DNA from 3 places in the Eubacterium sp. CAG:156 genome. Region 3 is predicted to be linked to each of the others. Evidence: predicted binding sites of a transcription regulator. Region 3 holds the regulator's gene; each other region holds the start of a gene.
What was found. The regulator HrcA, encoded in region 3, represses chaperone genes, less so after heat shock. The targets are predictions, from matches to a motif close to TGTTAGCACTCNNNNNNNNNGAGTGCTAACA.
Positions count from the first base shown of each region.

Region 1: the regulator HrcA is predicted to act here: its motif matches at 5,663-5,693, upstream of clpB (ATP-dependent chaperone ClpB).
Region 2: the regulator HrcA is predicted to act here: its motif matches at 5,692-5,722, upstream of ABMA45_RS08620 (Hsp20/alpha crystallin family protein).

Region 1 is NZ_FR878142.1:35,279-46,467, forward strand. Features, by position in the region: gene ABMA45_RS02440 (CidA/LrgA family protein) at 1-72, shown strand, start outside; gene ABMA45_RS02445 (LrgB family protein) at 65-757, shown strand; gene ABMA45_RS02450 (cytidylate kinase-like family protein) at 860-1,435, shown strand; TPP riboswitch at 1,623-1,729, shown strand; gene thiM (hydroxyethylthiazole kinase) at 1,807-2,628, shown strand; gene thiE (thiamine phosphate synthase) at 2,615-3,253, shown strand; gene thiD (bifunctional hydroxymethylpyrimidine kinase/phosphomethylpyrimidine kinase) at 3,348-4,151, shown strand; gene thiC (phosphomethylpyrimidine synthase ThiC) at 4,167-5,477, shown strand; gene clpB (ATP-dependent chaperone ClpB) at 5,785-8,361, shown strand; gene ABMA45_RS02480 (polysaccharide deacetylase family protein) at 8,630-9,340, shown strand; gene ABMA45_RS02485 (COG2426 family protein) at 9,492-9,965, shown strand; gene ABMA45_RS02490 (hypothetical protein) at 9,983-10,342, shown strand; gene ABMA45_RS02495 (DUF4250 domain-containing protein) at 10,357-10,536, shown strand; gene ABMA45_RS02500 (endonuclease/exonuclease/phosphatase family protein) at 10,605-11,189, shown strand, end outside.
Region 2 is NZ_FR878177.1:4,857-16,045, reverse strand. Features, by position in the region: partial or broken gene ABMA45_RS08635 (InlB B-repeat-containing protein) at 1-2,800, shown strand, start outside; gene ABMA45_RS08630 (signal transduction histidine kinase) at 2,964-4,268, shown strand; gene ABMA45_RS08625 (GHKL domain-containing protein) at 4,320-5,669, shown strand; gene ABMA45_RS08620 (Hsp20/alpha crystallin family protein) at 5,952-6,413, shown strand; gene ABMA45_RS08615 (aminotransferase class I/II-fold pyridoxal phosphate-dependent enzyme) at 6,566-6,826, shown strand; gene ABMA45_RS08610 (copper homeostasis protein CutC) at 7,123-7,869, shown strand; T-box leader at 7,994-8,250, shown strand; gene ABMA45_RS08605 (carbon starvation CstA family protein) at 8,330-10,030, shown strand; gene ABMA45_RS08600 (helix-turn-helix domain-containing protein) at 10,138-10,587, shown strand.
Region 3 is NZ_FR878166.1:25,062-36,250, reverse strand. Features, by position in the region: gene trpS (tryptophan--tRNA ligase) at 1-226, shown strand, start outside; gene ABMA45_RS07370 (HAD family hydrolase) at 477-1,157, opposite strand; gene ABMA45_RS07365 (MurR/RpiR family transcriptional regulator) at 1,523-2,374, shown strand; gene rpiA (ribose 5-phosphate isomerase A) at 2,480-3,136, shown strand; gene ABMA45_RS07355 (Gfo/Idh/MocA family protein) at 3,199-4,170, shown strand; gene lepA (translation elongation factor 4) at 4,583-6,397, shown strand; gene hemW (radical SAM family heme chaperone HemW) at 6,457-7,815, shown strand; gene hrcA (heat-inducible transcriptional repressor HrcA) at 8,239-9,279, shown strand; gene grpE (nucleotide exchange factor GrpE) at 9,293-9,934, shown strand; gene dnaK (molecular chaperone DnaK) at 10,021-11,189, shown strand, end outside.

The sequences.
Region 1 (11,189 bases), on a different contig from region 3:
ACAGGAAAGGTTTCACAATGGGTTATACGAAAAGGAAAATCTGATAAAGAGGAGAATGAAAAATATGAATAATTTGCTTGAAACATCTTTATTTGCGGGCGTAAGCATAAGTCTAGTATCATATATGATTGGTCTTGCATTAAAGAAAAAATTTAAACTGGGGATATTTAATCCGTTATTGATTTCAATTATATTTACAATTGTTATTTTGGTTTGCGCAAATGTAGATTATGAAACATATAACAAGGGTGCAGTTTATTTAAGCTGGTTTTTAACTCCGGCAACAGTGTGCCTTGCAATTCCATTATATGAACAGTGGCAATTGTTAAAAAGAAATTTTAAAGCAGTAATTTTAGGAATATCAGCCGGAGTGCTTACCAGTTTGTGTACAGTGTTGATTTTGGCAAAATTAATGAAAATGACACACAGGGAGTATGTTACTTTACTTCCAAAGTCAATAACTACAGCAATCGGTATGGGCGTTTCAGAGGAATTAGGCGGATATGTTACAATTACGGTAGCAGTAATCGTAGTTACAGGAGTTTTAGGAAATATATTTGGAGAACTTATTTGCAAGATATTTAAGATTACGGAACCTATTTCAAAGGGATTGGCATTAGGAGCATCTTCTCATGCAATTGGAACTGCAAAGGCAATTGAAATGGGAGAAATCGAAGGTGCAATGAGCAGTCTTGCAATAGCTGTTACAGGCATTTTGACGGTAGTTTTAGCATCTGTATTTGCAAATTTTTTATAGAAATATATTAAGATGCATGGTCAAAACGTTTAAGCTCTCGTAAATTTGCTCATAAGTGGATAACTATAAATTTTGCAGATTACTTAAAGAAGGAGTACAATTATGATTATTACAATAGCCAGACAGTGCGGATGTAATGGAGATGAATTAGGAAAAGCATTGGCACAAAAATATAATTTAAAATTATTTGACAAAAAAGCAATTTCTAAAATGGCAAAGGAAAAAGGGTATTTTGAAAGATACCCTGACTTTTACGGAGAAACACCTATGGATATGCTTATGCATTCGATTACGGTTTCTGAAGAAGATTCGTTGTTATACAGTACAGCAGGTAAAGCGTTGAAAAATGTAATTGATGAAGACAATTTTATTATAATTGGAAGATGTGGCAATTATGTATATAGAGATGATGTTAAATGTATTTCAATTTTCCTGTCAGGTAGCAAAAAAGTAAGAGAAGAAAACATTGCTAAGAAACATAACATTTCAGTAAGAAAAGCTCATAATACCGTGCTGCAGACAGATGAAAGAAGAAGCAAATATCATGGATATTATACCGGTGAAGAATGGGGAATGGCCGGAAATTATGATTTGTGCATAAATGTTGATAATTTAGAAGTAAATGAATTAGTTGAAGTCATAGATAGTTATATTAATAGAACCATAGGTGAAAAATAAATAATATAAGTGGTTTATGAAAAATAAAGAAATATAACGGCGCCAGTTTAAAAAGATTATAGTGATATAGCTAAAAAACTAGTATTGACACAGAAACGAAAGCCGTCTATAGTTGAAGAAAAGAATGAAATTGATAATTAGTTTAGTTACTGATTAAAGTAATAACAATTAAAAAGATTGTTATTTGTGAAAATAAAAGGGGAGCTTGCATAAGCTTGCTGAGAGTAGGTTGTATACCTTGACCCATAACCTGATTTGGATAATGCCAACGTAGGAACATAATTATAGCAGATTTTGTGAGATAACAATATTTGTGCGGATGTGTTTTATAGGCACATCCGCATTATTTTTGTAAAAGGAGGGAATTGTGCATGTTAGGAAAATACATAGAAGAAGTCAGAAATAATACACCTTTGGTTCATAATATTACAAATTATGTAACAGTTAATGATGTGGCAAATGTTTTATTGGCATGTGGAGGAAGCCCGATTATGTCTGATGAACCGGAAGATGTTGAGGATATTACAAGTATTTGCCAGGGCTTAAATATTAATATTGGTACATTGAATAAGAGAACTATAGAAAGTATGTTTATTGCGGGAAAGAGAGCAAATAAATTGGGACATACGGTATTACTTGATCCTGTTGGAGCAGGAGCTTCAGTACTTAGAACAAATATTGCAGTAGAATTAATGAATAAAATTGAATTTAATGTAATTCGTGGAAATATATCAGAGATTAAGACCTTAGCTTATGGCAGCGGAACAACAAAAGGTGTAGATGCTGATGTAGCAGATGCAGTGACCGAAAAAAATTTGGAAAATTCAATTAAATTTATAAAAGAATTTGCAAAAAAGAGTGAAACAATAATAGCTATTACAGGAGCAATTGATTTAGTAAGCGATGGAAAAAGATGTTTTGTTATAAGAAATGGTCGTCCTGAAATGGGTAAAATAACAGGAACAGGATGTCAGCTTTCAGGAATGATGACAGCATTTTTAGTAGCAAATCCTAACGAACAGTTAGAGGCAGCTGCAGCAGCAGTTTGTACAATGGGTCTTGCAGGTGAAATCGGATGGAGTTATATGAAAGAGGGAGACGGTAATTCTACATATAGAAATAGAATTATTGATGCAATCTATAATATGGATAAGGAAACTCTCGATAAAGGAGCAAAATATGAAATTAGATAAAAAAGATTTGTTATTGTATGCAGTAACAGACAGATATTGGTTAAACGGAAGAACTTTATACGAAGTAGTAAAAGAAAGTCTTGACGGAGGAGTTACTTTTCTTCAGTTAAGAGAGAAAAAATTAGATGAGGAGCATTTCCTTGAAGAGGCAAAAGAACTAAAGAAGTTATGCAAAGAATATAAAGTACCTTTCATTATAAATGATAATGTGGATATTGCTGTAGAAATAGGAGCAGACGGTGTCCATGTAGGACAAAGTGATATGGAAGCAGGTATGGTAAGAGAAAAATTAGGACCTGATAAAATCATAGGTGTATCTGCACAGACAGTAGAACAGGCACTTTTGGCAGAAAAAAGAGGTGCAGATTATCTTGGAGTAGGAGCAGTATTTCCAACAAATTCAAAAGATGATGCAAAAGAAGTAACGTATGAAACTTTGAAAGAAATATGTGAAGCAGTGTCAATTCCTGTTGTAGCAATAGGTGGAATAACTCATGACAACATTAAAGAATTGGCAGGAAGTAAAATAGACGGAATTGCAGTAATTAGTGCAATTTATGGTGCAAATAATATAAAAAATGCAGCTAGTGGCTTAAAAGAAGAAATAAGCAAAATTGTAGAATAATATTATCAGGTAAAGTAAGACAAGAGAACATATATATAATTACTATATATGTGACAAATAAGAAAATTAAATAATAAATAGTAGGAGAAATTATATGAAGACAGCCCTTACAATTGCAGGAAGTGATTCAAGTGGTGGAGCAGGTATTCAGGCAGACATAAAGACGATGATGGCAAACGGAGTGTATGCTATGAGTGCCATTACAGCCCTAACTGCTCAAAATACTACAGGCGTGGCGGCAATACAGAATGCAACACCTGAATTTCTGGCACAGGAAATTGACAGCATATTTACGGATATTGAACCGGATGCAGTTAAAGTAGGAATGGTTTCAGAGAAAAAACTTATAAAAGTTATTTCTGATAAATTAAAACAATATAAAGCGAAAAATATTGTTATTGATCCGGTAATGGTGGCAACAAGTGGCGCAAGGCTTATTAATGAAGATGCTGTAGACACATTAAAAAAAGAATTGTTTCATTTGGCAACGATTCTTACTCCAAATATTCCGGAGGCAGAAGAACTGGCCCAAATAAAAATAAACAACTCAAAAGATATGATAAAGGCAGCAGAAAAAATTGCAAAAACATATAACTGTGCAGTCCTTTGCAAAGGAGGACATAACCAAAATGATGCCAGCGATTTATTATATAAAGATAATGAATTCAAATGGTTTCATGGAAAAAGAATAGATAATCCAAATACCCATGGAACAGGGTGTACATTATCATCAGCAATAGCATCAAATCTGGCAAAAGGATATGATTTGGAAGAATCAGTTTTTAGAGCCAAAGAGTATATTTCAGGAGCATTAGCAGCTATGCTTGATTTAGGAAAGGGAAGTGGACCTATGAATCATGGATTTGCTATTACAAATGAATATACTAAAGTAAAATAATAAAGGAGAATTACGATGGAAGAAAGATTATATGCAACACAGATGGAAGCTGCAAGAAAAGGAATTGTAACAAAGGAATTAGAAATTGTAGCAAAAAAAGAAAAAATGGAAGTAAAGGAGCTTTTACCTCTTGTAGCAAGTGGTAAAGTTGTAATTCCTGCTAATAAGAATCATAAGTGTCTCGATCCTGAAGGAATAGGTTCTATGTTAAAAACAAAGATTAACGTAAATCTTGGAATTTCTAAGGATTGCAAAGATTATGATGTTGAAATGGAAAAAGTTATGTCAGCCGTAAAGATGGGTGGCGAAGCAATCATGGATTTATCAAGTCATGGAAACACACAGCCATTTCGTAAAAAACTTACAAGTGAATGTCCTGCAATGATAGGAACAGTACCTGTATATGATAGTGTAATTCATTATCAGAGAGACTTGGATACTTTAACAGCAAAAGATTTTATAGATGTAGTACGTTTACATGCACAGGATGGTGTTGATTTTGTTACACTTCATTGTGGAATTACAAGAAAAACAATAGAGCAGATTCGCAAACATAAAAGAAAAATGAATATTGTATCAAGAGGAGGTTCACTTGTTTTTGCATGGATGTGCATGACAGGAGAAGAAAATCCGTTCTACGAATACTATGATGAAATTCTTGATATATGTAGAGAATATGATGTTACTGTTTCATTAGGAGATGCCTGCAGACCGGGTTGTCTTGCAGATGCGACAGATGTATGTCAGATTGAAGAACTTGTTCGTCTTGGAGAATTAACTAAGAGAGCATGGGAAAAAGATGTTCAGGTTATGGTTGAAGGACCGGGACATGTACCAATGGATCAGATAGCAGCTAACATGAAAGTTCAGCAGACAATTTGTATGGGAGCACCATTTTATGTTTTAGGACCTTTAGTTACAGATATAGCCCCCGGATATGATCATATAACAGCAGCTATTGGTGGTGCAATTGCAGCAATGAATGGAGCAGCTTTCCTTTGCTATGTTACACCTGCAGAACATTTGGCACTTCCAAATTTAGATGATGTAAAACAGGGAATAATTGCAAGTAAAATCGCAGCTCATGCAGCTGATATCGCAAAAGGCGTAAGAGGCGCAAGAGATATAGATGATAAAATGGGAGATGCAAGACGAGTTTTAGATTGGGATGCTCAGTGGGAATGCGCACTTGATCCTGAAACTGCAAAAGCAATTAGAGCAGACAGAGCACCTGAACATGAAGATACATGTTCAATGTGTGGTAAATTCTGTGCAGTCCGTAGTATGAACAAAGCTTTAAATGGAGAACATATAGATATACTCTAAACTTTAATGAAATTAAGGCGGATAATAGTATGTAAATACATAGTATATAAGATGTCAGGGTAAGCAAACCTATGATTTAATGACTACGGCTTGCTCTGTGCTACATAAAAGGAACTGTTGCGTTATTGATATGTAACAGTTCTTTTTATGAAAACAAAAGAAAAGCTAAAAAATTTTTAAAAAATAATTAGCACTCACTCTTGACGAGTGCTAACAAAAGTGCTATAACGTATTTGTAGGAAAGGAAAATCCTAAGAAAGAGAGTGAAGAACTAATATTTAAAACAGAAGTTAAGGAGGTATAGAAGATGAACATTAGTAAATTTACACAGAAGTCAATTGAAGCAGTTCAGAACTGTGAAAAGGTTGCTGAGGAATTTGGTAATCAGGAAATTGATCAGGAACATTTAATATACAGCCTTGTTAATTTAGAAGACAGTCTGATTTTAAAATTAGTTGAAAAGATGGAAATCCAGACAACACATTTTAAAAACAGAATTGAAGATTATGTTAGTAAGAAACCTAAAGTACAAGGCGGACAGAGGTATATTAGTCAGAGTCTTAATTCAGCATTATTAGCAGCAGAAGATGAAGCAAAGAGAATGGGAGATGAATATGTTTCAGTTGAACATTTATTCCTTGCTATGATTGCTAAGCCAAATAAAGAAGTTAAAGAATTTTTCAAAGAATATGGTATTACAAGGGAAAGATTCTTAAAGGTATTAGCTGAGATAAGAGGAAATCAGAGAGTAACAAATGATAATCCTGAGGCTACTTATGATGCACTTGGAAAATATGGACAGGATTTGGTTGAGAGAGCAAGAAATCAAAAGTTAGACCCTGTTATTGGACGAGACAGTGAAATTAGAAATGTAATTCGTATATTGTCAAGAAAGACAAAAAATAATCCTGTTTTAATCGGTGAACCCGGTGTAGGTAAAACAGCAGCAGTAGAAGGTCTGGCTCAAAGAATTGTAAGTGGAGATGTTCCGGATGGATTGAAGGATAAAAAGATATTTTCACTTGATTTAGGAGCATTGGTAGCAGGTGCTAAATACAGAGGTGAATTTGAAGAGCGTTTAAAAGCTGTACTTGAAGATGTAAAGAACAGTAACGGAGAGATAATTTTATTTATTGATGAGTTACACACAATTGTCGGCGCAGGAAAAACAGATGGTGCAATGGATGCAGGTAATATGTTAAAACCTATGCTTGCAAGAGGTGAACTTCATTGTATAGGTGCAACGACGCTTGATGAATATAGACAATATATTGAAAAGGATAAGGCTTTGGAAAGACGTTTCCAACCTGTTATGGTCAATGAACCAACAGTGGAGGATACAATTTCAATTTTAAGAGGATTGAAAGAAAGATATGAAGTCTTCCACGGAGTTAAAATTACAGATAGTGCATTAGTTTCAGCAGCAACATTATCTGACCGTTATATAACTGACAGATTTTTGCCTGATAAGGCAATTGACCTTGTTGATGAAGCTTGCGCGATGATAAAAACAGAACTTGATTCAATGCCTACAGAACTTGATGAACTTAGAAGAAAAGTTATGCAGATGGAAATTGAAGAGGCAGCCTTAAAGAAGGAAACCGATAATTTGAGCAAAGAAAGATTAGAGGAACTTCAAAAAGAATTAGCTGAACTTAGAGATGCATTTAACAATAAGAAAGCTCAGTGGGAAAACGAAAAGAATTCTGTAAACAAATTACAGGAACTTCGTGAACAGGTTGAACAGGTCAAGAAAGAAATACAGATTGCCCAGAGCAAGTATGATCTTGAAAAGATGGCTGAGTTACAATATGGTAGATTACCTCAGTTACAGAAACAGTTAGAAAGTGAAGAGGCAAATGTAAAAAATAAAGATTTGTCTTTGGTACGTGAAAGTGTTACAGATGAAGAAATTGCAAAAATCATTTCACGTTGGACAGGAATACCTGTTGCTAAACTGACAGAAACAGAAAGAAATAAAACTCTTCATTTGGATGAACAGTTACACAAACGTGTAATTGGACAGGATGAAGCAGTTACAAAGATTACTGAATCAATAATCAGATCAAAGGCGGGAATAAAAGACCCTGGTAAACCAATAGGTTCGTTCCTGTTTTTAGGACCTACAGGTGTAGGTAAAACAGAACTTGCTAAAGCACTTGCACAGAATTTATTTGACGATGAGACAAATATGGTTCGTATTGATATGAGTGAATATATGGAAAAATATTCAGTGTCAAGATTAATCGGAGCGCCTCCGGGATATGTTGGATATGATGAAGGCGGTCAGCTTACTGAAGCAGTTCGTAGAAAACCATATTCGGTAGTACTTTTTGATGAAATTGAAAAGGCTCATCCGGATGTATTTAATGTATTATTACAGGTATTAGACGATGGTAGAATTACAGATTCTCAGGGCAGAACAGTGGACTTTAAAAACACAATATTAATTATGACGTCAAATATTGGTTCTTCATATTTGCTTGAAGGAATCAATGACAATGGTGATATAAAGCCTGAGGCAGAAGAGATGGTTATGAATGATTTGAGAAATCATTTCAGACCTGAATTCTTAAACAGATTAGACGAAATTATTATGTTTAAACCACTTACCCGTGATAATATTGGCGGCATTGTAGATTTAATAGTTGCAAATTTGAATGAAAGACTTGCAGACAAAGATTTACATTTAGTGCTTACAGACGAGGCAAAGAAATTTGTCGCAGATAATGGATATGATCCGGTTTATGGTGCAAGACCGCTTAAGAGATATTTACAGAAGAATGTAGAAACCTTAGTAGCAAAGATTATTTTACAAGGAGATGTAAATATGGGAGATACTATTACGGTTGATGCAAAAGATGGAAAACTGATTATAAGATAAAGATATCAGACAAAGATATCAGACAAAGGTCTTTCGACCACTTATAAGCAAACTTATGTGGGCTTAGGTCTTTTTGACTCTGGTATTATATAAAAGCTGAATTATTAGCATAAAATATGGACTTGTGTAATAACAGGAATCATATTAACATGTTGGTAATTCAGCTTTTTATTTTGTTTAAAACGTCCTATTAAACATATTCCACTTTACAAATATATATAATTTAAAGAAGAAAAAACAAACATAAAGTAAGATTTAGAGGATTTAAATGAAGTTAAAAAAATGGTGGATTATTGCATTAATTATGATATTGCCGCTTTTATTTATAATGGGAAATTTGAAGAAAAAAACTATAGAAACAGCAGAAAATAATTTGAAAACCATAAATAAATATAAAAACATAAAGAGAGTTGCTTTAACTTTTGATGACGGACCAAGCAGTGAATGTACACCAAGACTGTTAGATATTTTGAAAGAAGAAAATGTAAAGGCGACGTTTTTTTTAGTTGGGAAAAATATAAAAGAAAATGAAGATATTGTTATAAGAATGAAAAATGAAGGCCATCTGATTGGAAATCATACATTTAATCATAGTCAGTTAACGAAATTAGGATTTGATGAGGCGGTAGAGGAGATTAATACTACAAATGCATGGATTACAAATATTTCAGGATATACCCCGGAATACATACGTCCACCGTTTGGCAGTTTTACTGATGAACTTTTAAGCGAAACATCAATGTCTGTAGTTATGTGGAATGTTGACCCGTTAGATTGGAAATATAAAAATAAGGACATTGTAACTGATAAAATTTTAAAAAACGTAAAAAATGGAGATATTATTTTAATGCATGACATATTTGAAAGCTCTGTTGATGCAGCACAAACTGTTATAAAAGAATTAAAGAAACAGGATTATGTATTTGTTACAGTTGATAAAATGAATTCAAATAAGCAAATTATAAGAAGAGATAAATAGTAAATAAAAAAATAAGATTGCTTGATTTTGGGGCATTATTAACGTAGAGAAGCAACAAAGCAATCCCCAAAAGGACTTGTGAAAAACAATAGGGAATGTTATACTTCAAAATGCTGGTATAGTATTAGAAAAATTATTTAAGGAGAGTTTTATGTTAAATTACATCATAATATTTTTGATTTCAATGGTTCCTCTTGTTGAACTTAGAGGAGCGTTAATTTATTCACAAGCAATTGGAATGCCTTTATTAGCTTCTTATATTATCTGTGTTATAGGAAATATGCTTCCGGTTCCAATCATTTATCTTTTTGCAAGAAAAGTATTGATTTGGGGAAAAGATAAAAAACATATTGGAAAATTCTTTACTTTTTGTATAGAAAAGGGTGAAAAAGGCGGAAAGAAACTACAGGAAACAGCAGGAAAAGGACTATTTGTAGCATTGTTTTTATTTGTGGGAATTCCACTTCCGGGAACAGGTGCATGGACAGGAACTTTAGCAGCAAGTTTTCTTGATATGGATTTTAAATCAAGTGTAATCGCTGTAATGGGTGGAGTTCTTTTGGCAGGAATTATAATGGGACTTGGAAGTGCAGGCGTATTTGGAGCGTTAACTGCATTATTTTAAGAGAATAGAGGCACTAAATGGATAAAAAATATGATTATTTAAAATATACACCAACATTGCCGGGAAAAATTGCTATAGGTATTGCAACACCATCAGCCATTATTGGAATTATTGCAGTATTTTTCGCTTTTAAATTTCCGGAGGCGTTTATTATAACTTTGATAGCAGAAGCGATAGCTGTTATAGGTGGAATTGTTCTTACAATAGACATTGTAAGATTTAATATTTCACAAAAGAAAAAACAGGAAAAGATACAAAGCAGGTCAAAGAATAAAGAAAATGAACCAAAAGAAATGGATATAATGAGAATTGTGCATATGATTATAGGTATAATTGTAGGAATCATTATAGGATATTTAATTTGGGGTGTAAGATAAAAAGGAGAATTATTATGACAGGTTTACCAAATGATCCGGTTATGTTACTTAGTGTAGTAAATACAGCACTTAGAGATACGCATCAGGATTTGGATGGATTTTGCAAAACAAGAGATGTTGAGAAAGAAGATATCGTAAATAAATTAAAGACAATTAACTATGAGTATAATGTAGAATTAAATAAATTTGTATAGAGATAGATGAATTACACATAGATGTGAAAACAAATTTATATAAATCACAGTTAAACAAAGGATATAAAATGAATATATTAAAAAAGGTTATTAAAGCTATTTTAGCAGTGCTTATAATTATAATAATTGTAGTTTTAGTGTATGCAGCTTACGTTTTCATTTCATATAACAGGATAGATGATAATAAGAAATTAAAAATAAATGAACCTAAAGTTAAAAGTGAAAATATAAGTGATAAGGTTAATACAAATGTAGAATATACAATAGGAACATACAATGTAGGATTTGGAGCGTATCTTCCTGATTACAGTTTCTTCATGGACGGAGGGAAATATTCCAGATGTTACAGTAAGGAAAGCAGTACCGATGCAATAAAGGGAGCAGCTTCATTAAGCAATGGTTACAATCCTGATTTTATGATGTTTGAAGAAGTAGATAGAAAATCAACAAGAAGTTATGGAGTAAATCAGGAAAATATTATAACTGACATTTTTGATGATTATTATAGTAGTTTTGCGGTAAATTATAATTCAGCATATTTATTTTATCCATTTTATAAACCTATAGGAAAATCATATTCGGGAATTGTCTTATATTCTAAATTCAAAATAACAGATTCATTGCGAAGAAGTCTTCCAATTTCAACAGGATTT
Region 2 (11,189 bases), on a different contig from region 3:
AACAAATACATCGAATACAGGAACATATACATCATGGGGAAATTGGTCGGGATGGTCTAGAAACTGGGTTGGAGCTAACACTTTAACAGATGTTCAATCTCAAAACGGTTATAGAATATGTGCGTTTGCATGTAGTAGGTGTGGAAGAAGAGATCCTTTTGGAGGAGCTTGCTCAAATTGTGGAGCAGCATTGACATGGGTGCAGACAGAGGATACAGTTTCGGGATACGCCAGAGGATATTTAACAACAGATGAGGCAGGTTCAAATTTAAAAACTAAAGGTAGAGTAATAATAAATGGTGTAAGCTGGTATTTTGAACTAAATGGATGTAATAATGGTGAACCGCAAAGTGCAAGTGTTTCAGGTAATGGTAAAGGACAGGTAATTTACCCTATTTACAGATACAGAACAAGACAAGAATATAAAAATTATACATATTGGATGAATGAGTTCAGCAATTGGCAGGCTACGAAAGTTGATAGTTCATCTGATAAAAAGGTGGAGACAAGAACAACATATAGATTTAAAACAAATTCAACAGATGTTCCTTGCTATAACTATAAAAGGTATAAATATACAAACATAAATAATGGAAAGATTGTATATACATATACAAGTAAATATGCTGATAGTATGGAATATCCTGGAGAATGGGAATATAACAGAACATTTACAGAATTAAAGAAAATAGCTACTGTTGATGACGGTATTGATTTGTTTAATGGAACAGGAGAAGATTCATGGTATAGAGCCGATGTAAATGATGAATCTTCAAGTTTAGAATATAAAACAAAAGATACTTTAGAAGATAAAAATGGTGTAAAGAGAACAGTAGAGGGAGATATTCCTAATTCAGCAGGTAAAGTTGCAACATTATTAGTTTATAAAGGACAAAATGAAGATCCGATTGCAAGTCAGATTGAGTATATTAGTCAGGTGAAAATTGGAGAAAACGGTCATTATAAATTTGAATTTATAACAAAGGAAGAACCAACCGCAAAAACAGGAGATTTTATTATAACTTTAGGGATTGAAGGTTCAACTAATTATCAGGTAATAGGAAAAATCGAGGCACCAAAACAGGTATTTACAGTAGATTTTGTTGACGATGAAGGAAATAGTATTGGTGAGCAGAAGAAAGTTGCAGATGGTGGAACAGTAGAAGCACCTGAGGCACCTGAAAAAGAAGGATATGATTTTATAGGATGGGATACAGGTCTTAAAAATATACGTGAAAATATGGTAATTACAGCTCAGTATAAGAAGAAAAAATGCACAGTTATTTTTGTGGACTGGGATAATACATCTCTTGAAATTAAAGAGTTCGATTATGGTGATAAATTAACAACAGATAATATACCAAGTAAAGAAGGACAAAAATTTGATAAATGGGTAGATTCTGCAAATAAAGAAGTTAAAACAGTTACAGATAATATGATTGTTGAAGCATCATATAAGGATACAACATATACGGTTATTTTTAAGGATTGGGAAGGAAATGTTATAAGTGAACAACAAATAGCATATGGAGAAAAGGCTGAGATACCAGATAATCTATCAGCACCAAGTGCCAATGAAGTATTTAAATGTTGGAATGGATATGATGAGGCAATGTATGTTACTAAAGATATTGTAATATCGCCAGTTGCACAATATACAGAAGATAGCCCAAGTCCAATTTTTACTGTTCAATCAGGAACATATAAAACAGCACAAACGGTAGCGCTATATTCTACTATTGCTAATGCAGATATATATTATTATATTGCGGATAAAGATTCATTAAATTCGGATGATATGTATATGGGGGAAGATGTTTTTAAAAAGTATGAAAAGCCATTTGTTATATCTGAAAGTGCTATTATTTATGCATATTCTAAGATAACTAATATGAATCAAAGTGAAATTACTTATAGTGCAATTCAGATTGGTGAAGAAGTTGATACAACGGAATCTACAGTAATAGATGAAACAACTAAATATGAGCCAACTACAACAAGTGATTTAAGTACAACAGAATCTACAGTAACAAATGAAACAAGTGAGTCTGTTTCAACTACAATAGGGGATTTAAGTACAACAGAGTATAATTCATCTAATGAGACTACTACTTCCGGTAATATTGAAAGTGTAAAGAAACCGGAGGGAATTGTAGGAATAGTTGATGTAACAGGAAACTATAATGTTTTTTGGAATACAGATACGAATGTTTTGTACTACAACATTTATTTAAATGGTGTAATTATGGCAAATACTATTAATAGTTCATATATGCTGGCAGCATCTTTGTTTGCAAGTAGTGGAATTTATACAATTGGAATTCAGGCAGTTGGAAAAAATGGTGTATCAGAAATCTCACAAGTTACTTATACAGTGACAGTAGAAGATAATAGTACAATACAACACAGAGAAACGAATATTAGTAATGTTGAGTCATCAAAGCAAGATGAAAAATCTAGTGCAAACGATGTAATAACAACAAAATCAACAGTTGATAGTGTTATATTAAAGAAACAAAAAATCACAACTGCTAAAATAAGAAAATATAAGGTAAACAATTTGAAGAAGAAAAAGGTAGTATTCAATTTAAAAGCGAAAACTACCGGTGATGGTCAGTTGCAATACAGTATCTATAAATGCTTGCCTTCAAAAGTATCAAAGTATATTTCGGTTTCTAAAAAGGGAAAGGTAACTATAAAAAAAGGAGCACCAAAAGGTACATACAGAATATTAGTAATTGCACAAAGTACAGATAAATATGATTATGCAAAGAAGATATTAAAAATTAAGGTTAAGTAAATACTTAGTTATTATGAGACAAAAATGCCAAATATTATTGTGAGAAAAAGCAGTAAGATTTGGCATTTTTTTGATTTAGTTATTCCTATTTATATGTTAAAGTTAATATTGGTATTAGTATTTACAAAGGCAGAAAATATTAAATAAACAATAGGGAGATATTATGGAAAAAACAAATGATGTAATTATAACATTGATAAATGGCGGGTTTTATGAAATCTTTTTGATTTTTGCAATGTACTATAGTTTCGTGATTTTACTTGGAATAGAGAAAAGCAAAAGAAGAATTTTTTTACCAATATTCTTTGTTAGTATGCTTACTTTTAATTTGACAATAATGTATTATACATATTTTGGAGATGAGTCTGTTAATAGTAAGTGCATTATTTTGATGCTTCAGGGAATAAATACTCTGATTTATTTTTGTACATTAAAAGTGATAACAAAGAAAAAATATTTGGAAATATTTATTTCAGACATGATAGCACAGATAATATCTATTGTTATATCATTTAGCCCAATTACAATAATAGCTCATATACTTGGGAAAAAACAAAGAACTCTTATAACATTAGAATTGAGTTTAAATAATATAATTACTTTTGCAACAGTATTAGTGATAATGATTGTATTGATTGCAATAGAAAAATATGTGCTTAAAAGGTTTTTTGATGATTATTTTAAAAGTGAAATCAAGCATAGAATATTTTGGTGGATTATTGTATTGATATTTACCATAAGCGGATTAACTACAACAGCTATTCAAAGTGGAAGTACTATCTTTATTGCAATGAATATTATTATGATTATAATAATGTTTTCTGTGCTATATGCAGTTTCATGGTTTATGCGTTTGCAAAAAGAAAAACAGATAAAGAAGGAAAATCAGATTTTAAGTATTGAAAATGCAGTTATGAAAGAATACTATAATACATTAAAATTTCAGATGGAAAGAACAAGAAAGTTTAGACATGATATTGAAAAGCACATGAATTTGATAAAAGACATACAAACATCTAAAAGAAGTAAGCAGGATATTTTAAAATATGTAGGACAAATTGAGGAACAATATAATAATCTTAAAACGATAGATTATTGTGGAAATCCTGTTATAAATGCAATATTTGTAAATAGACGAGAGCAATGTGAAAATCAAGGAATTAATATTAAAATTAAAGTAGGAAATTTTGATGTCAAACAAATTTCTGAAATGGATTTGGTGGCGTTACTCTCAAATTTATTTGATTTAGTAATAGAAAATAGTGAAGTTACAAATGTGAAAAAATTAGATTTTAAATGCTCTAAAGAAAAAAATAATTTCTTAATTTGCATTAAATTTGATGGTAATTTTAATAAAAATAAAGACAAGATGAAAATTAGTGTAATAAAAGAAATTACAGAAAAATACCAGGGAGTATTTGATGATAAATATTTGAATGGAGCAAATGAGATTACGGTTATTATTTAAAGAAAGATTGTATTTTGAAAATAAAATATAATACAAATGAAAAGGTAGATAATGTATAGCGGAAAAGAATTAGTTATAAATATGATAAATGCAGCAGTTTTAGAATTGCTGGTAAGTATTGCAACATATTATGCAATTAAAATATTACTTGGGGTACAAAAAGATAAAAGATTAAAATTGTTTTGCATTATTTTAATGAAATTATTTTTTCTTAATTTGACAATTGTGTTTTATAAATATACACACATACTTACGCAAGATGAGACTAATACAATAACTATTATTAATGGAATATACATATTGATATTTTTTGTCCTATTAAAATTACTCACAAGTAAACCATATTTAAAAATTATGTTAGCAAATTTTATTGTCGAGACATTTGGAATTGCATTTATAGTTATGCCTACGGTTGTGATAACCGGCGGAAAGAATGATATGCTACCTTATTTTGTAAAAACAAATATGGATAGTAAAAACATTATAATAGCAATTGTCGCATTATTAATATCTATATTTGAAATTTTTATAATGACAACAATTATAAAGAAATGCTTTGGAAACTTTTCTGAAAAGAGAATAAAGTATCCTATTATATGGTGGATGCTATTGATTATTTTTGATATGTATGCGTTTTTTGTTAATTCTGCGAAATCTTTTGTGACTAAAGAAATCATGTTTGTTATTGTTTTATATGTTTTTAGAATTTGCACAGCTATTTTAATTATGTATAGTGTATCTTGGATAATCCGCAAGAAAAATGAAAAAAGAATAGCACAGGAAAATAAAATTTTAAATATAGAAAATACAGTAATGAAGGAATATTATCGGACACTTAAATATCAGATGGAAAATACCGAAAAGATTAAACGTGATATTGAGATTAAAATGAAAGAAATCAGAACGTTATTAAGCCAAAATAATGAAATTGATTCTTTTGAAAAAGGCATTTGCGAAATGCCAATGATTAGCGATAATAATTTGTATAATTATTGTAATAACATATTGATTAATTCAGTTATTGAAAATAAAGTAAGACAATGCGGGCAAAATGGAATTAATATAAAAATTGAAGCTGATGTAAATGAACAGATTTTAGTAAGTGAAATTGATTTAATAGCAATAATAGCAAACCTATTTGACAATGCGATAGAAGAAAGTAAAAAATTAAAACAAGGGGAAATTGAATTTTATTGTAAATGTAATATGGAAGTACTTGAAATTAAAATTAATAATAAAACTTTAAAACAAAGTCCGATTACAATTGGTGATACAACTAAGAAAAATAAGCAGAAACATGGAATGGGACAGGCTATTATATATGATATTGTTAAGAAGTACAACGGAAAAATTAAGGTGTATGTTATGGAAAATAGATATTATACAGAGATGGTAATATAAGTTCACAAAATCTTCACAAAAAAATTAGCACTCACCTCTTGACAGTGCTAACAAAACGAGTTATAACGTAATCAGAACAAAGGAAGAGAGTTAAAAGATAAGGATTTAAAGATTAATGAATGATAATTCAGGTAATTGTTTTTAGTGAATGATGATTCAGCAATCAGTAAAAATCCAAGTGTTTAACCAAAACCTTAGTTTACAATATAAAAAACTACACCTCGGATTTCTCCGATAGTGCAAATATAATTTTTATATCTGATTTGAAAGGAGATATGACTTATGATGATGCCTAGTATTTTTGGAGAAAACTTATTTGATGATTTTATGAATGATTTTACAGATGATTTTGCATTCCCAGCATTTTCTGATGCAGGAAAAGAATTGTATGGTAAACATGCAAAGAATTTGATGAAAACAGATGTAAAAGATACTGAAAACGGATATGAGGTAGATATAGACCTTCCGGGATTTAAGAAGGATGAAATCCAGATGAAACTGGAAGATGGTATGTTAACAATCAGCGCCGCTAAAGGTCTTGATAAGGATGAGAAAGATAAGAAGGGTAAATATGTAAGACGTGAACGTTATGCAGGAAGCTTGAGCAGAAGCTTTTATGTAGGTGATAACGTAACAGTCGAAGATATTCATCCTAAATATGAAAATGGTATTTTATCATTTAATGTTCCAAAAGAACAGGAGAAGATAGAACCAAAAAGTAAATACATTGCTATTGAAGGATAAAATAGCATAAGATGAATCATCAGATGATGATTTGAATAAAACTCCCTTTGCCGATGCGTGAAGGGAGTTTTTATATGCCATAAATTAGTTATACGTAGAGTGAAAATATTATATAACTCTTGACTTGAAGTTAGGGTTATGTGCTAACATAGATGAAGAACATAGATGTAACAATATATTCATTTGATGGTGCAGAGAATGTAGAAATTCATAATGCAAAGTTGCTTTCTAAAGATGCGTTTTGGAATAGTAAAAATGTAATGGTAGATGATTCATATATTTCAGGTGAATATTTAGGTTGGAATGTGGAAAGTAAACTTGCAAATCCACAGACTTCAATGTTAATTTTTTGCAATCCACACAATCCGGTTGGCAAAATGTGGGACAAGGAAACGTTAGAAAAGATAGGCTGAATGAATTTAGCATGCCCAAGAGAAAGACTTGAGGATGGACTTTTAAGACTCAAAAGAAGTATAGAAGAGTATGTAAGATAATATAGTTTATATCGAATAATAGGGAAGAAATTAGGATAAACATTTAGAAGTGTAATTATTTAAAAACGCATAGTGTATATGCTGTCTTTTATGTATAATAGATATATTGACGAATATGTAAAACTTAAGGAATACAAAAATTGTTCCGTTTTGATAACTGTTTTTAATAATAGTCATGAATAAAAATAAATATATTATAAAAAGAGGAAAAAAGAATGAATCAATATGTGTTAGAAGTATGCGTGGATTCTGTAGAATCAGCTATTGCAGCAACTAATGGAGGGGCAACCAGAATTGAATTATGTTCAAATATTATTATAGGAGGAACAACACCTGATTTAGAGTTGTTTAAAATAATAAGAAATAAAATTCGAATTCCAATAAATGTTATGATAAGACCAAGATTTGGAGATTTTTGCTATACAGAATCAGAATTTGAGATAATGTGCAGACAAAGTGAAAAATTTGCAAGAGAAGGAGCAAATGCCATTGTTATAGGTTGTCTTAATCCTGATGGAAGTTTGAATGAGGCATATATGAAGGAAATTATGAATATGGCAACAGGATGCAGAGTTACTCTTCATAGAGCATATGATATGTGTAAAAATCCATTTGAAGCATTTGAGACCGCTAGGAAATTAGGTATAGATACAATATTGACTTCAGGACAAAAAAATAGTTGTATTGAAGGTGTAAAGTTAATTAAAAAACTAGTTGAAAAAACAAGTGATATAGAGATCTTAGTTGGTGCAGGTGTAAATTCAGATAATATTAAGGAAATAGCTAAAATAACCGGGGCAAAAAGCTTTCATATGACAGGTAAGGTTGTAGAAAACAGCAAAATGGAATATCGAAATGATGATGTTAATATGGGAATCCCCGGGTTAAGTGAATATGAAATTTATAGAACAGACGAAAAAAATATAAGAAAAACAGCTGAAATATTAAAATTATTAAAATAATGCTTAATATAATTATGCAAATAATTTGGACATAGTTTAAATAATTAAATTGTAGAAAAATAATAAATTTATTGTTGCATGATTTAATAATAAGTGATAAAACAGAACTTGTAAAAAGTAATAGTTAGTTGCGTAGAAAGGGATACATTACAATAAAGTGTCTTGATTACAGAGAACCGAGGTAGCTGAGAATCGGAAGAAAAGAATTGTTGTAACATCACCCTGGAGCATCTCTCCCAAAACTTAACATAGTGAGTAGGCAGAGACGTAGTCTTCACGTTACAGAAGAAGCTGTTGGATGTGACAGTGATAAGTGGTTTTAATTAGTGATAATTATTTCAAACAAAGTGGTACCACGAAATTGATATTTTCGCCTTTGTTGTCGTAAGACAATGAAGGCTTTTTCTTTTGTAATAAAAGAATAAACTAGCTAAATAATAACAAAAGAGAGGTAATACAAATGAATGGAATCTTAATGATGGTAATTGCGATTGTAGTACTTGGAGGAGCGTATCTTCTTTATGGTCGTTACCTTCAAAACAAATGGGGCATTGACCCTAATGCAAAAACTCCGGCATATGAATTACAGGATGGAGTTGATTATGTACCGGCGGATACAAATGTGGTATTTGGACATCAGTTTGCATCAATAGCAGGTGCGGGTCCTATTAATGGACCTATTCAGGCAGCAGTTTTTGGTTGGCTTCCTGTTTTATTATGGTTGCTTGTAGGTGGTGTGTTCTTCGGAGCTGTTCAGGATTTTGCATCAATGTATGCATCAGTTAAAAACAAAGGTCGTACAATTGGTTACATAATTGAAGAATATATTGGAAAATTAGGAAAGAAATTATTTTTACTTTTCTGTTGGTTATTCTGTATTTTAGTAGTTGCAGCATTTGCAGATGTTGTAGCCGGAACATTTAACGGATTTACAGTACCTGAAGTTGCAGGACAGGCAGTAGAAAAAATCTCAGCAAACGGTGCAGTAGCAATGACTTCAATTTTATTTATTTTTGAAGCAGTAGCACTTGGAATGATTTTAAAATATGCAAAATTAAATAAATGGGTAAATACAGTAATAGCAATTGCAATGTTAGTAGTAGCAGTAGTAATTGGTTTAAACTTCCCTGTTTATTTAACAAGAGAAACATGGCATCTTTTTATATTCGCTTATATATTTATTGCCAGTGTAGTTCCTGTATGGGCATTATTGCAGCCTAGAGATTATTTAAACAGTTATTTATTAATTTTTATGATTGTAGGTGCAGTTGTAGGTATATTTGTTTCAAATCCTTCATGTAACTTACAGGCATTTACAAGTTTCAACGTAGATGGACAGTATATGTTCCCAATTTTATTTGTAACAATAGCATGTGGAGCCGTATCAGGTTTCCATTCACTTGTTTCATCAGGAACAGCTTCAAAGCAAATTAAAAATGAAAAGAATATGTTACCTGTATCATTTGGTGCAATGCTTATGGAAAGTATGCTTGGTGTAATCGCATTAATCGCAGTTGCTTCATTTGCAAAAGGAGAAGCAGCAGCACAGGGCTTAACAACACAGCCACAGATTTTTGCAGGTGCAATTGCAAACTTCTTATCAGCAGTTGGTTTACCACATAATTTAGTATTTACATTAATTAACCTTGCTGTTTCAGCTTTTGCTTTAACATCACTTGACTCAGTTGCAAGAATTGGTCGTCTTTCATTCCAGGAATTCTTCTTAGATGAAGGAGTAACTGATGATAATATGACACCATTCCAGAAGGTAGTAACAAATAAGTATTTTGCTACAGTTATTACATTAGTTCTTGCATTCTTACTTGCAAAAGTTGGTTATGCAGAAATTTGGCCATTATTTGGTTCAGCAAACCAGTTGTTATCAGTACTTGCTTTAGTAGCTTGTGCAGTATTCTTAAAGAAAACAAAACGTCAGGGTTGGATGTTATGGGTACCAATGTTCTTTATGATGGCAGTTACATTTACAGCCCTTGGAATGACAATTTACAAATTAAGTGGAGCATTTGCTACAACAGGATTATCACTTGGAAATACATTACAGTTAATCTTTGCAGTATTACTTTTAATCCTTGGTGTAATTGTTGCCGTACAGGGTGTAAAGAAGTTATTTGAAAAAAATGAAGAAAAAGAAGTTGCATAAAATGAGACGTAAGTAAGTTATAAAGACTGTCGTATTAAAATGATAGAATGATATGCTACCCTCATATAGGACAATAAAATATAAAAGTCCTATATGGGGGTATTTTTATGTCCAGAAAAAGCAAAATAGATCCAATAGTAAAAGTAAAAATAGTTGAGCAATATCTTGATGGAGAGATTGGACTGAGTCAGGCAAGTAAAAAACTTGGAGTTGCCTCCCAAAGTATTAGAAAATGGATTTCTATATACCAATGCAATGGACCAGCAGGTTTACTTAATCAGCCCAAAAACAAGAGTTACTCAAAAACACTAAAAATATCTGCGGTAAATGATTATCTTAATGGAGCAGGTTCTCTTGATGATATTTGCTCAAAATATGGAATCCGTTCACATACACAACTTTTAAAGTGGATTAAGGTGTATAATTCTGGTGGAATATTAAAAACATCCACTGGAGGTGCTTGCATGAAAAAAGCAAAATCAACGACTCTTGATGAGCGATTAAAAATAGTTATGGAATGCCTGCAAATGATAAGAATTATGGAGCAATGGCTTTAAAATATCAATGTTCTTATCAACAAGTTCGTAACTGGGTAAAACGGTACGAAAAAATGGGAAGTAAAGGTCTGGAAGACCGCCGTGGTAGACGAGTCGGATCATTACCAAGTCGTACACCTGAGGAAGTATTACGTGATAGAATCGCTGAACTCGAAAGAAAAAATCTTGATTTACAAATGGAAAATAATCTGTTAAAAAAAGTCAGAGAACTGGAAAGGAGGGACCGTTATTTTTAGTTCACCGTTTAGCTGCATATAAGGCAATCAAAGAATTATCCTCTGACAAGAGATATCCTATAGATAAACTTTGTAAGTATCTTAATATTACACGCTCTGCATACTATAACTGGCTAAAGCATCCGAAAAGCAATAATGAATTGCAGAATGAAACGTTATCTGTTGAAATTCAAAAGATACATAAAGAACATCCGGATATGGGATATCGTAGAATCCGAGATGAATTAGATGGACACAAAGGAATTCATGTGAATGATAAACGAGTTCTCCGCATCTGTAGAAAATATGATATAAAGTCAAATATTAAATGGAAACCCAAAAGCTGTACCAGAGGAGACCAGAATCCCGATCACATTGCAAAAAACT
Region 3 (11,189 bases):
TAAGAAGTTCCTTAACAATGTTATCCAGGAAGAACTTTCTCCAATCAGAGCACGTAGAAAAGAATACGAAAAAGACATCGAAGGTGTATACGAAATCCTTAAAAAAGGAACAGAAGTTGCACAGGAAAGAGCAGCACAGACTTTAAGCGAAGTTAAACATGCAATGAAGATTGATTATTTTGAAGATCCTGAATTTTTAAGTGAACAGATTAAAAAATATAAATAAGATTTAGAAATATAAAAACCACATCAGATATACTATTTTTAAAGTTAACTAAAAGAAAATAGGTAAAGATGTGGTTTTTGTTTTAAATTAAAGTGAACAAAAATTTCATATCTGAGTTATAAAGCTGTTTAAATTCTCCGAAATAAAAGTTATTTAAAGTTTAATAATAAAGTTGGTCAAATTCTCCAAGTAAAGTTATTTAAAACTCAAAAATAAAAAAAGTTAATTAATTTACAAAAATAAAACTCATTTAAATTCCCAAAATATCAATAACATCTAATCCCGTTTCTACAATATATGCGGGAATGGATTCGTACTCAGGTTCAGGATATTTTAAGTCAGGTATGCAAATAGAAGGAATATTTGCATTCTTTGAAGCTAATAAACCATTTTCAGAATCCTCCAATATAAGAGCAGCTTCTAAGGAAACATCTACTGATTTCCATGCTTTAAGAAAAATTTCAGGGTTTGGTTTAGATTCGTTAACTTTGTCACCACCAATAACGAAACTAAAATATTTATCAATTCCTGCACGCTTTAAATATTTTAATACAATTTCAGTTTTAGTGGATGAAGCAACTACACATGGAATGTTTGCGGCAAATAGAGCCTGCAAAAGCTCTTTTATTCCGGGCTTAATCTGAACTCCGTTTTTTTCAATTATATAATTCACCTGTTTTCGGGTCTCGCTAGAGATTATCTCATCAGGATAATCAGAACCGTAAATATCATAAAGAGTACGTTTGAGATTCTCTCCGGCAATACCTAATGTTTTTACATAATTTTCTTTTCTTTGTTTATAACCGTATTTTTCTAATATAGGAGCCTGAGTTTCCATAAACAACTTTTCCGTATCAAAAAGCAGCCCGTCCATATCAAAAATAACAAGTTTAGTTTTGGTCTTTAGTTCTCTATTTTTACAAATAATCATATATAATGCTCCAATTCATAATAAAAATAATCGAATACTTAAATGATAGTGATAAAGGCATAGATGTTACAAGTTCTGAGGCATATTATGATACTTTCATCACATCTAAAATAAATCATAAAATAAAAATTTAATTAGGTCAAAATATTTATTAAAAAATTAATAAATGTGAAGTGAAAAAATTATTCCCATTTTAAAGTGGGCAAAGTGGATTTTAGTCTTACAAAAATTAATAAACGTGGTAGGAAAATAAATCTTTCATAAGAAAAGAAATCAAGAAAATAATTTTCATAAAAGACATTGACGTGAAAATAATTATTATGTATTATAAAGATATGAAAATGATTTTCACGAAAGGGAATAAGATGAAAAAAAATATTTCGGTAATTGAAAATATAAACAGATTATATGACTCGTTTTTTGAACAGGAAAAAAAGATAGGAAATTACATACTTAGCAATTATAAAGAAGTTGTAAATATGACAATTTCAGAATTAGCTAAGAATAGTGGAACAAGTGTAGCAAGTGTTTCACGATTTTGTAAAAAGTGTGACGTGGACGGATTTCACCATTTAAAGATTGCACTGGTTAGAGAAATTGTTGAAGGTGATAACAACATACCGGTTTCTAATGATATTACAAGAGAAGATATCGGACAGTCATTACAAAATATTTTGGCAAATAAAATAGAAGAAATGAAGCAGACCATTTCGTTAATAGATACAAAAGAATTTGATAAGATTCTTGAAAGCATACAGAATGCGGGAATTGTACAGTTTGTTGCAGTAGGAAATACGATTCCTGTAGCTTTAGATGGCGCATATAAGTTTAATGAAATTGGAATCCGCTCTATGGCAGGAAGCATATGGGAAACTCAATTATCATTTTCTATGACTTTAAAAGAGCAAGATGTGTTAATTGCAATTTCTAACACAGGAGAGTCGAAGCAGGTTCAGAAAATGGTTGAGGCCGCAAAGGAAAATGGAGCAACAACCATTGGCATTACAAATAATCCCGATTCGACTATTGCAAAGACGGTAGACTATCATATACAGACGGCTACCAGAGAAAAATTATTCTTAAATGAGTTTTATTTCTCAAGAGTATCAGCAACAACAATTATAGAAATTCTATATTTGTTTTTAACAGTAGGACAGCAGAAAAGTTATGAAAGATTAAGCAAATGTGAAAATCTTATGGCAGATGAAAAATTATAAGAGGAGGAAACAAAATGAACGAAGTTCATTTTCTATAAATGTTTCCGACGAATAGCCGCCGACCGAAGGGAGGGGGCAATACATATTAACAGGAGGAATTATAAAATGAAACAAAAATGTGCAAAAGCAGCTTATGAAATGATTAAAGATGGAATGGTTATAGGACTTGGTGGAGGAAGAACAATAGCTTTTCTTATTGAAGAACTAAAAAATGGAAATAAGAAAGTTAAAGCAGTTACACCTAGCGAAGATACAATGAATTTATGTGTCAAAGCAGGAATAGAAGTATTACCGTTAGAATTTGTTAAACAAATTGATATTGCGTTTGACGGATGCAATGAGATTGACAAAAATCTTAATGCGTTAAAGACTGATGGCGGAATTTTTACAAGAGAAAAAATAGTAGCTGTTATGGCAAAAGATTATGTGATATTAGCGGATGAAGAAAAATATTCAGATGAGTTAACATTTGAACATGCAGTTGCAGTGGAAGTAATAAAAAGTGCAAAAGAATATGTTAAATCTAAATTAGAAGAAATGGGAGCAAAAGTAGAAGAACGTTCAACAGAAATGAAAATGGGAACTTTAGTAAGTGATGACGGAAACTATCTTATGAATGCGTACTTTGAAAAAGGGCAGGATGTAAAAGCATTAGATGAAAAATTAAAGCACATAACAGGCATAGTAGAAACATCATTATTTTATAATATAGTGTCAAAAGCATTAATTGCAGGAGAAAGTGGCATTCGTGTAATAGATTAAAAGATTGTGGTGTTATACAAAAGCAATTTGAAAAATGTGGATATTAAGTTAGGAGGATAATCATGAGTAATTTAAACTGGGGAATAGTTGGTACAGGATGGATTGGCAGTGAAATGGCAGAGGCTTTGTGGGCAGTAGATGGAACTGTTTATGGAGTGTGTGGAAGTTCGCTTGAGAAGGCTGAAAATTTTGCCAAAGAATATAAAATAGAACATGCATATAATGATTTAGATGAAATGCTATCAGATAAGAATATTCATATAGTATACATTGCGACTCCACACAATATGCATTATGAAATGATGCTTAAATCATTAAAGTCAGGAAAGCATGTATTTTGTGAAAAGGCAATTACGGTAAACAGCAGACAGTTAGAAGAATGCGTCAAGGTGGCAAAGAAAAATAATTTAGTTATATGTGATGGCGTGACACTTCTTCACATGCCTTTATATAAGAAGATAAAGAAAATGATAGAAGATGGTGAAATAGGAAAGGTAAAAATGGTGCAGGTTAATTTTGGAAGCTGCAAGGAATATGATGTAAATAACAGATTTTTCTCAAAATCATTAGCAGGTGGGGCATTGCTTGATATAGGAGTATATGCAGTATCATTTGCCAGATATTTTATGGAAAGCAAACCAAATGTTATTCTTACTACTGCAAATTATTTTGAAACAGGAGTTGATGAAACAAGTGGAATTATTTTAAAAAATAATGATGGGCAAATGTCTGTTATTGCACTTACAATGAGAGCAAAACAACCAAAAAGAGGTGTTATTTCAGGAGAAAAGGGATATATACAGATAGATGAATATCCAAGAGCTCAAAAAGCAACAATTACATATACTGCTGACGGACATACTGAGGTTATAGACGAAGGTGATACGAAAAAAGCACTTCAATATGAAGTTATGGATATGGAAGAATATATTAATAATAATTCAGGACAGGAAAATCTTCAGATCGTAAGAGATGTAATGGAAACTCTTACTTCAGTTAGAAATCAGTGGGGAATGGTTTACGATTTTGAATAAGTAAAATTATGTAATGCCACAAGTTATAGATTAAAAGCCACTATATGCTTATGATAGTATATTTTTTTAGTAGATATTTGATTATTTACCTTTTCTACGTTAAAGAATACTATTGTTGCATGAGGTGGCTTTTAAATTATTGTAAGGTCTCGACATATAAAATTTATCAGGAATAAAAGTAATCCCGTTGTTCTGGGAAACTAAATGAAGAACAACATATTCGTCATGTGTTTCGTATATATATCTTGACTCAAAATTACCAACCTCATTACATAGTTTATCTGAAATAACACGATGGAAAATAGTTTTATAATATGCTATAATGAGCGTTAGTGTGGAAAAGTATGCATTATATTTAAAATAGAACATAATTAAACAAGAAACCAATATAAAACAACATGGAGGAACAACAGTGGCTCACATTGATCAGAGTAAAATAAGAAACTTTTGCATTATTGCCCATATTGACCATGGAAAGTCAACTTTGGCAGATAGAATTATTGAAAAAACAGGATTGTTAACAAGCAGAGAAATGCAGGCACAGGTTCTTGATAATATGGAACTAGAGAGAGAACGTGGAATAACGATTAAGTCACAGGCAGTAAGAACGGTATATAAGGCAAAAGATGGAGAAGAATACATTTTTAACCTTATCGATACACCGGGACATGTCGATTTTAACTATGAAGTATCACGAAGCCTTGCAGCATGTGATGGTGCAATCCTTGTTGTCGATGCAGCACAGGGTGTAGAAGCACAGACTTTGGCAAATGTTTATATGGCACTTGATCATGACTTGGAAGTATTCCCTGTTATCAACAAGATAGATTTGCCTAGTGCAGATCCTGAAAGAGTTATAAATGAAATAGAAGATGTAATCGGACTTGAAGCTCATGATGCACCACTTATTTCAGCAAAAACAGGATTAAATATAGAAGAAGTATTAGAACAGATAGTGGAAAAAATACCGGCACCACAGGGAGATGTTGACGCACCACTTCAGGCATTAATATTTGACAGCTTATATGATGCGTATAAGGGAGTTATTGTTTTTTGCCGTTTAAAACATGGTGTTGTAAAAGCAGGTATGAATATAAAAATGATGGCTACGGGAGCAACAGCAAATGTAGTTGAAGTAGGATATTTTGGAGCAGGACAGTTTATTCCATGTGATGAACTTAGTGCAGGCATGGTTGGATATATTACAGCCAGCATCAAAAACGTAAAAGATACGCGAGTAGGTGACACTATTACTAATGCAGATAATCCTTGTGCAGAACCACTTCCCGGATACAAAAAAGTTAATCCTATGGTTTACTGTGGACTTTATCCGGCAGATGGAGCAAAATATCCTGATTTAAGAGATGCTCTTGAAAAATTACAGTTAAATGATGCAGCTTTGCAGTATGAACCTGAAACATCACTTGCATTAGGATTTGGCTTCAGATGCGGATTTTTAGGATTGCTTCATTTGGAAATTGTACAGGAAAGACTTGAGCGTGAGTACAATCTTGATTTAGTTACAACTGCACCTAGTGTTATTTACAAAATATATAAAAATGATGGAAGTGTTATAGAACTTACAAATCCTTCTAATTTGCCTGACCCAAGTGAAATTGAGCATATGGAAGAACCTATTGTTCATGCGGAAATAATGGTAACAACTGAATTTATCGGTGCTATTATGGAATTATGTCAGCAAAGAAGAGGAACATATATAGGAATGGAATATGTAGAAGGTTCAAGAGCATTACTCGAATACGATATTCCGTTAAATGAAATAATATATGATTTCTTTGATGCACTTAAATCCCGCTCAAGAGGATATGCGTCATTTGATTATGAATTGAAAGGATATGAAGCAGCTAAGTTAGTTAAACTTGATATTCTTATTAATAAGGAAGAAGTGGATGCACTTTCATTTATAGTTCCGGATGTTACAGCATATGAACGAGGCAGAAAAATGTGCGAGAAACTTAAAAATGAAATACCACGTCAGTTATTTGAAATTCCAATTCAGGCAGCAGTTGGAAGTAAAGTAATTGCGAGAGAAACAGTTAAGGCAATGCGAAAAGATGTTTTAGCTAAATGTTATGGTGGCGATATTTCACGTAAGAAAAAACTTCTTGAAAAACAGAAAGAAGGAAAGAAGAGAATGCGTCAGGTTGGTAACGTTGAAATACCACAGGAAGCATTTATGGCAGTACTCAAATTGGACGAAGATTAATATAAAAGGTCTCTTTGCAGCAGGCAGAGGGACCTTATTAGTTGAAAAGAGAGGTAAAAATGAGCAAACATTTAGAAATATATATCCATATTCCGTTTTGCGTAAAAAAATGTGATTATTGTGATTTTCTCTCCGACAGGGCAGATTGCAAAACTAAAGAGGAGTATGTGGATGCGTTAATAAAAGAAATTGAATTGTCAAAAAATATTTTGAATGGATATGAAGTAGATTCAATCTTTTTTGGAGGAGGAACCCCTTCTATATTGGAATCACATTTATTTGAATGCATAATGAATGCAGTAAAAAAATATGCAAATATAAATGAAAATACAGAAATAACGATAGAATGTAATCCGGGCACTTTGACAAGAGAAAAATTAGAAGTTTACAAGAAAACCGGAGTGAACAGATTAAGCATAGGACTTCAGTCAGCAAATGATGATGAATTAAAAAGCATTGGAAGAATACACACATGGCAGGAGTTTTTGGATAATTATCGAATAGCAAGGGAATGTGGATTTGACAATATTAACATTGACTTAATGAGTGCACTTCCGGGACAAACGATTTCATCATATAAAGAAACTCTAGAAAAGGTAGTTGCCTTGAATCCAGAGCACATATCGGCGTATAGCCTTATAGTAGAAGAGGGCACGATAATGTATGACAGGGTAAATGAAGCAGCATTGCAGGGAAAGGATATACTTCCTGATGAAGATACTGAGCGTGAAATGTATTACATGACAAAGAATATCTTAGAAGAAAATGGATATCACAGATATGAAATATCAAATTATAGTAAAGAAGGCATGGAATGCAGACATAACGTAGGATATTGGCAGAGAAAAAATTATATTGGCTTTGGAACAGGAGCAGCTTCTTTATTAGAAAATGAACGATATAATAATATTTCAGATTTAAATAAGTACATTGCTTTCATAAATGAAATATACAATTGCGAAGATAATATGGATGAAATGACAGCTTTTCAATATGGTAGTGAAGAAATGATGGATTATTTATTTGAAGATGAAAATGATTATGAATTTGAAAATAATAATCAACAATCAAGAGAAGATGAATCTGTATTCAAAGAAAAAATTTATCAAAAGGAAAGTGATAATGATACAGACTTTGATACTGGTTATAACAGATTGGGTTCAATTCATAAAAATATTGAAAGACTCTCTAAAAATGATCAGATGGAAGAATTTATGTTTTTAGGCCTTAGAATGATGGAAGGAGTAAACAAAACTAAATTTGAAACACTTTTTAATAAGAAAATAGAAAACGTATACGGTAATGTCTTAGAAAAACTCACACAGGAGAAATTATTGAAAACCGAAAACGACAATATAAAACTTACCGAAAGAGGAATTGATGTAAGCAATGTAGTATTATCAGAGTTTTTATTATAATATGGAAAATATTCTATTTAATACTAATAAAAATCATAGCACAAACCAGATAGATGTATATAATACCGAAAGAGCATTTGCCGCCGTCGGTTCAATGTTCCATCATATGGAATGACTAGAACCGAAGGTTCTAATGTCAGACCATATGGTGGAACATTAGAACTGCTACGAGTGGCAAGCAGCGAAAGCGTTCTTTCGATATTATATACATTTTTAATTGCAAGCAGCGAAAGCGTTCTTTCGATATTATATACATCCTTAAGGTTTGTGCTATTTTTCTATGTTCACAAATTATTTACAAAAGTTTCTATAATTTTTTTTGCAAAAATGTTGACAAATAATATGGTGGGTGCTATTTTAATTTATGAAAGATGTTAGCACTCAAAACTAACGAGTGCTAATAAAGTAGAAAGGAGATGGAATATGGAACTGACAGAGAGAAAAGTAAAAATATTACAGGCAGTCATTCGTAACTATTTGGAAACAGGCGAGCCCGTTGGTTCAAGAACCATTTCTAAGTATACAGATCTTAACTTAAGTTCAGCAACCATTCGTAATGAGATGGCTGACTTAGAAGAGATGGGATATATAGTTCAGCCTCATACATCAGCAGGACGAATTCCTACAGATAAAGGTTACAGACTTTATGTTGACGATTTAATGAAAGAAAAAGTTCAGGAATTAGACAACAGAGAAAAGAAAGTAACTGAAAGAGAAAACCTTTTATTTGAAAAGGTTGATAAGGTTGAAACCCTTCTTCAGAATATGGCGAAGATGCTTGCAACCAATACTAATTATGCAACAATGATTTCAACATCAAGGGATAACGAAGATAAGATAAAATTCATTCAGTTGTCACTTATGGATGACAATCAGATTTTATGTATTGTTGTTTCGGGAAGAAACAGAGTAGTAAACAAGATTATAAAAGTTAAAGACCAGATTAATGAAGAAATGGTTTTGAGACTTAATGTGGCACTCAATACAAGTCTTGCAGGATTAGCAGTTGAGCAGATTAACATAGCTGTTATTTCAACACTTACATCTAATGCAGGTGAACATAAAGAATTAGTAACAGATGTGTTACAGGCAATTACAGAAGCCATTGCATCAGAAGCACAGATGAAGATTTATACATCAGGTGCAACGAATATTTTGAAGTATCCTGAATTAAGCAGTAACGAGAATGCAAGTTTGTTGCTTTCAACATTTGAAGAAAAGAAGCCATTAACCAATTTGGTAAATGATAATGAAACAGGAATTCAGGTTTATATCGGTGAAGAAACTCCGGTAGAAGGAATGAAGGATTGTAGTGTTGTAACAGCAACTTATGAATTAGAAGATGGCATTAAAGGTACCATCGGAGTTATAGGTCCGAAGCGAATGGATTATGAGAAAGTTGTAGAGACATTAAGAACAGTTAAGGGCCAGTTAAGCGATGCTTTCAAGAAGGAAGACGAATAGAAAGGAAGGTCCAATGGAAAAGAATATTAACGATATGCCTGAAGAAGAAAAGGTAGAAAAATCTGAAACTGAAGAAGAAACAGTAGAAGATACAAATGAAACAGTAGAAACTGAAAAAGAAACAACAGAAGATACTAAAGAAGATAAAGACAAAAAAGAAGCAGAAGATAAAAATTCTTCAGACAAAAAAGAAAAGAAAAAAATATTTGGAAAGAAAGATAAGAAAGACCAGCAGATAGAAGAGTTAACTGATAAACATCAAAGACTTATGGCTGAATTCCAAAACTATAGAAACCGTAGCGAAAAAGAAAAATCAGCAATGTTTGAAGTTGGTGCAAGATCAATTATTGAAAAACTTCTTCCGATTGTGGATAACTTTGAAAGAGGTATCGCAGCATTATCAGAAGAAGAACAAAAATCACCAACAGGTCAGGGAATGAATTTAATATATAAGCAGTTGATGACAGCATTTGAAGAAATGGGAGTTACAGTCATTGAAGCTAAAGGCCAACAGTTTGATCCGGAATTACACAATGCAGTAATGCATGAAGACAATGACGAATTAGAAGAAAATGTTGTTGTTGAGGAATTCCAGAAAGGCTATAAATATAGAGACAGTGTTATAAGACATAGCATGGTTAAGGTAGCTAATTAATTTTACAAATAAGAAATTATTTAACATATATTTGAACTCGGAAAACCGAGAAATAAGAAAATTATCAATTTAGGAGGAAATATATCATGGGAAAGATTATTGGTATTGACTTAGGAACTACAAATTCATGTGTAGCAGTTATGGAAGGTGGAAAACCTACAGTTATTACAAATGCAGAAGGTGTTAGAACAACTCCATCAGTAGTAGCATTTGCAAAATCAGGTGAAAGATTAGTTGGTGAAACAGCTAAACGTCAGGCAGTTACAAACGCTGACAAGACAATCTCTTCAATTAAGAGACATATGGGAACAGATTACAAAGTAGCAATTGATGATAAGAAATATACACCACAGGAAATTTCAGCAATGATTCTTCAGAAGTTAAAAGGTGATGCTGAAGCTTACTTAGGTGAAAAGGTATCAGAAGCTGTTATTACAGTACCTGCTTACTTCAATGATGCACAGAGACAGGCAACAAAAGATGCAGGTAAGATTGCAGGACTTGATGTAAAGAGAATTATCAACGAGCCAACAGCTGCAGCATTAGCTTATGGTCTTGATAATGAAAAAGAACAGAAGATTATGGTATACGATTTAGGTGGTGGTACATTTGATGTATCTATTATCGAAATTGGTGATGGTGTAATCGAAGTATTATCAACTTCAGGTGATAACAGACTTGGTGGTGATGACTTTGATGAAGCAATTACAAATTATATGATTTCTGACTTCAAGACAAAGACAGGTGTAGACCTTACAACAGATAAGATGGCACTTCAGAGAATTAAAGAAGCAGCAGAAAAAGCTAAGAAGGAACTTTCTTCAGCAACACAGACAAACATTAACATCCCTTACATTACAGTAACAGCTGAAGGACCACAGCATTTTGATTTAACTCTTACAAGAGCTAAATTTGATGAATTAACAAGAGCATTAGTTGAAAGAACAGCAGTTCCTGTACAGAATGCATTAAGAGATGCCGGAATTACAGCAGCTGAACTTGGAAAGGTATTATTAGTTGGTGGTTCAACAAGAATCCCTGCAGTACAGGATAAGGTTAAACAGCTTACAGGTCATGAACCATCTAAGAGTTTGAATCCTGATGAATGTGTAGCAATCGGTGCATCAATTCAGGGTGGTAAACTTGCAGGTGATGCAGGCGCAGGCGAAATCTTACTTCTTGATGTTACTCCACTTTCATTATCAATTGAAACAATGGGTGGTATCGCAACAAGATTAATTGAAAGAAATACAAC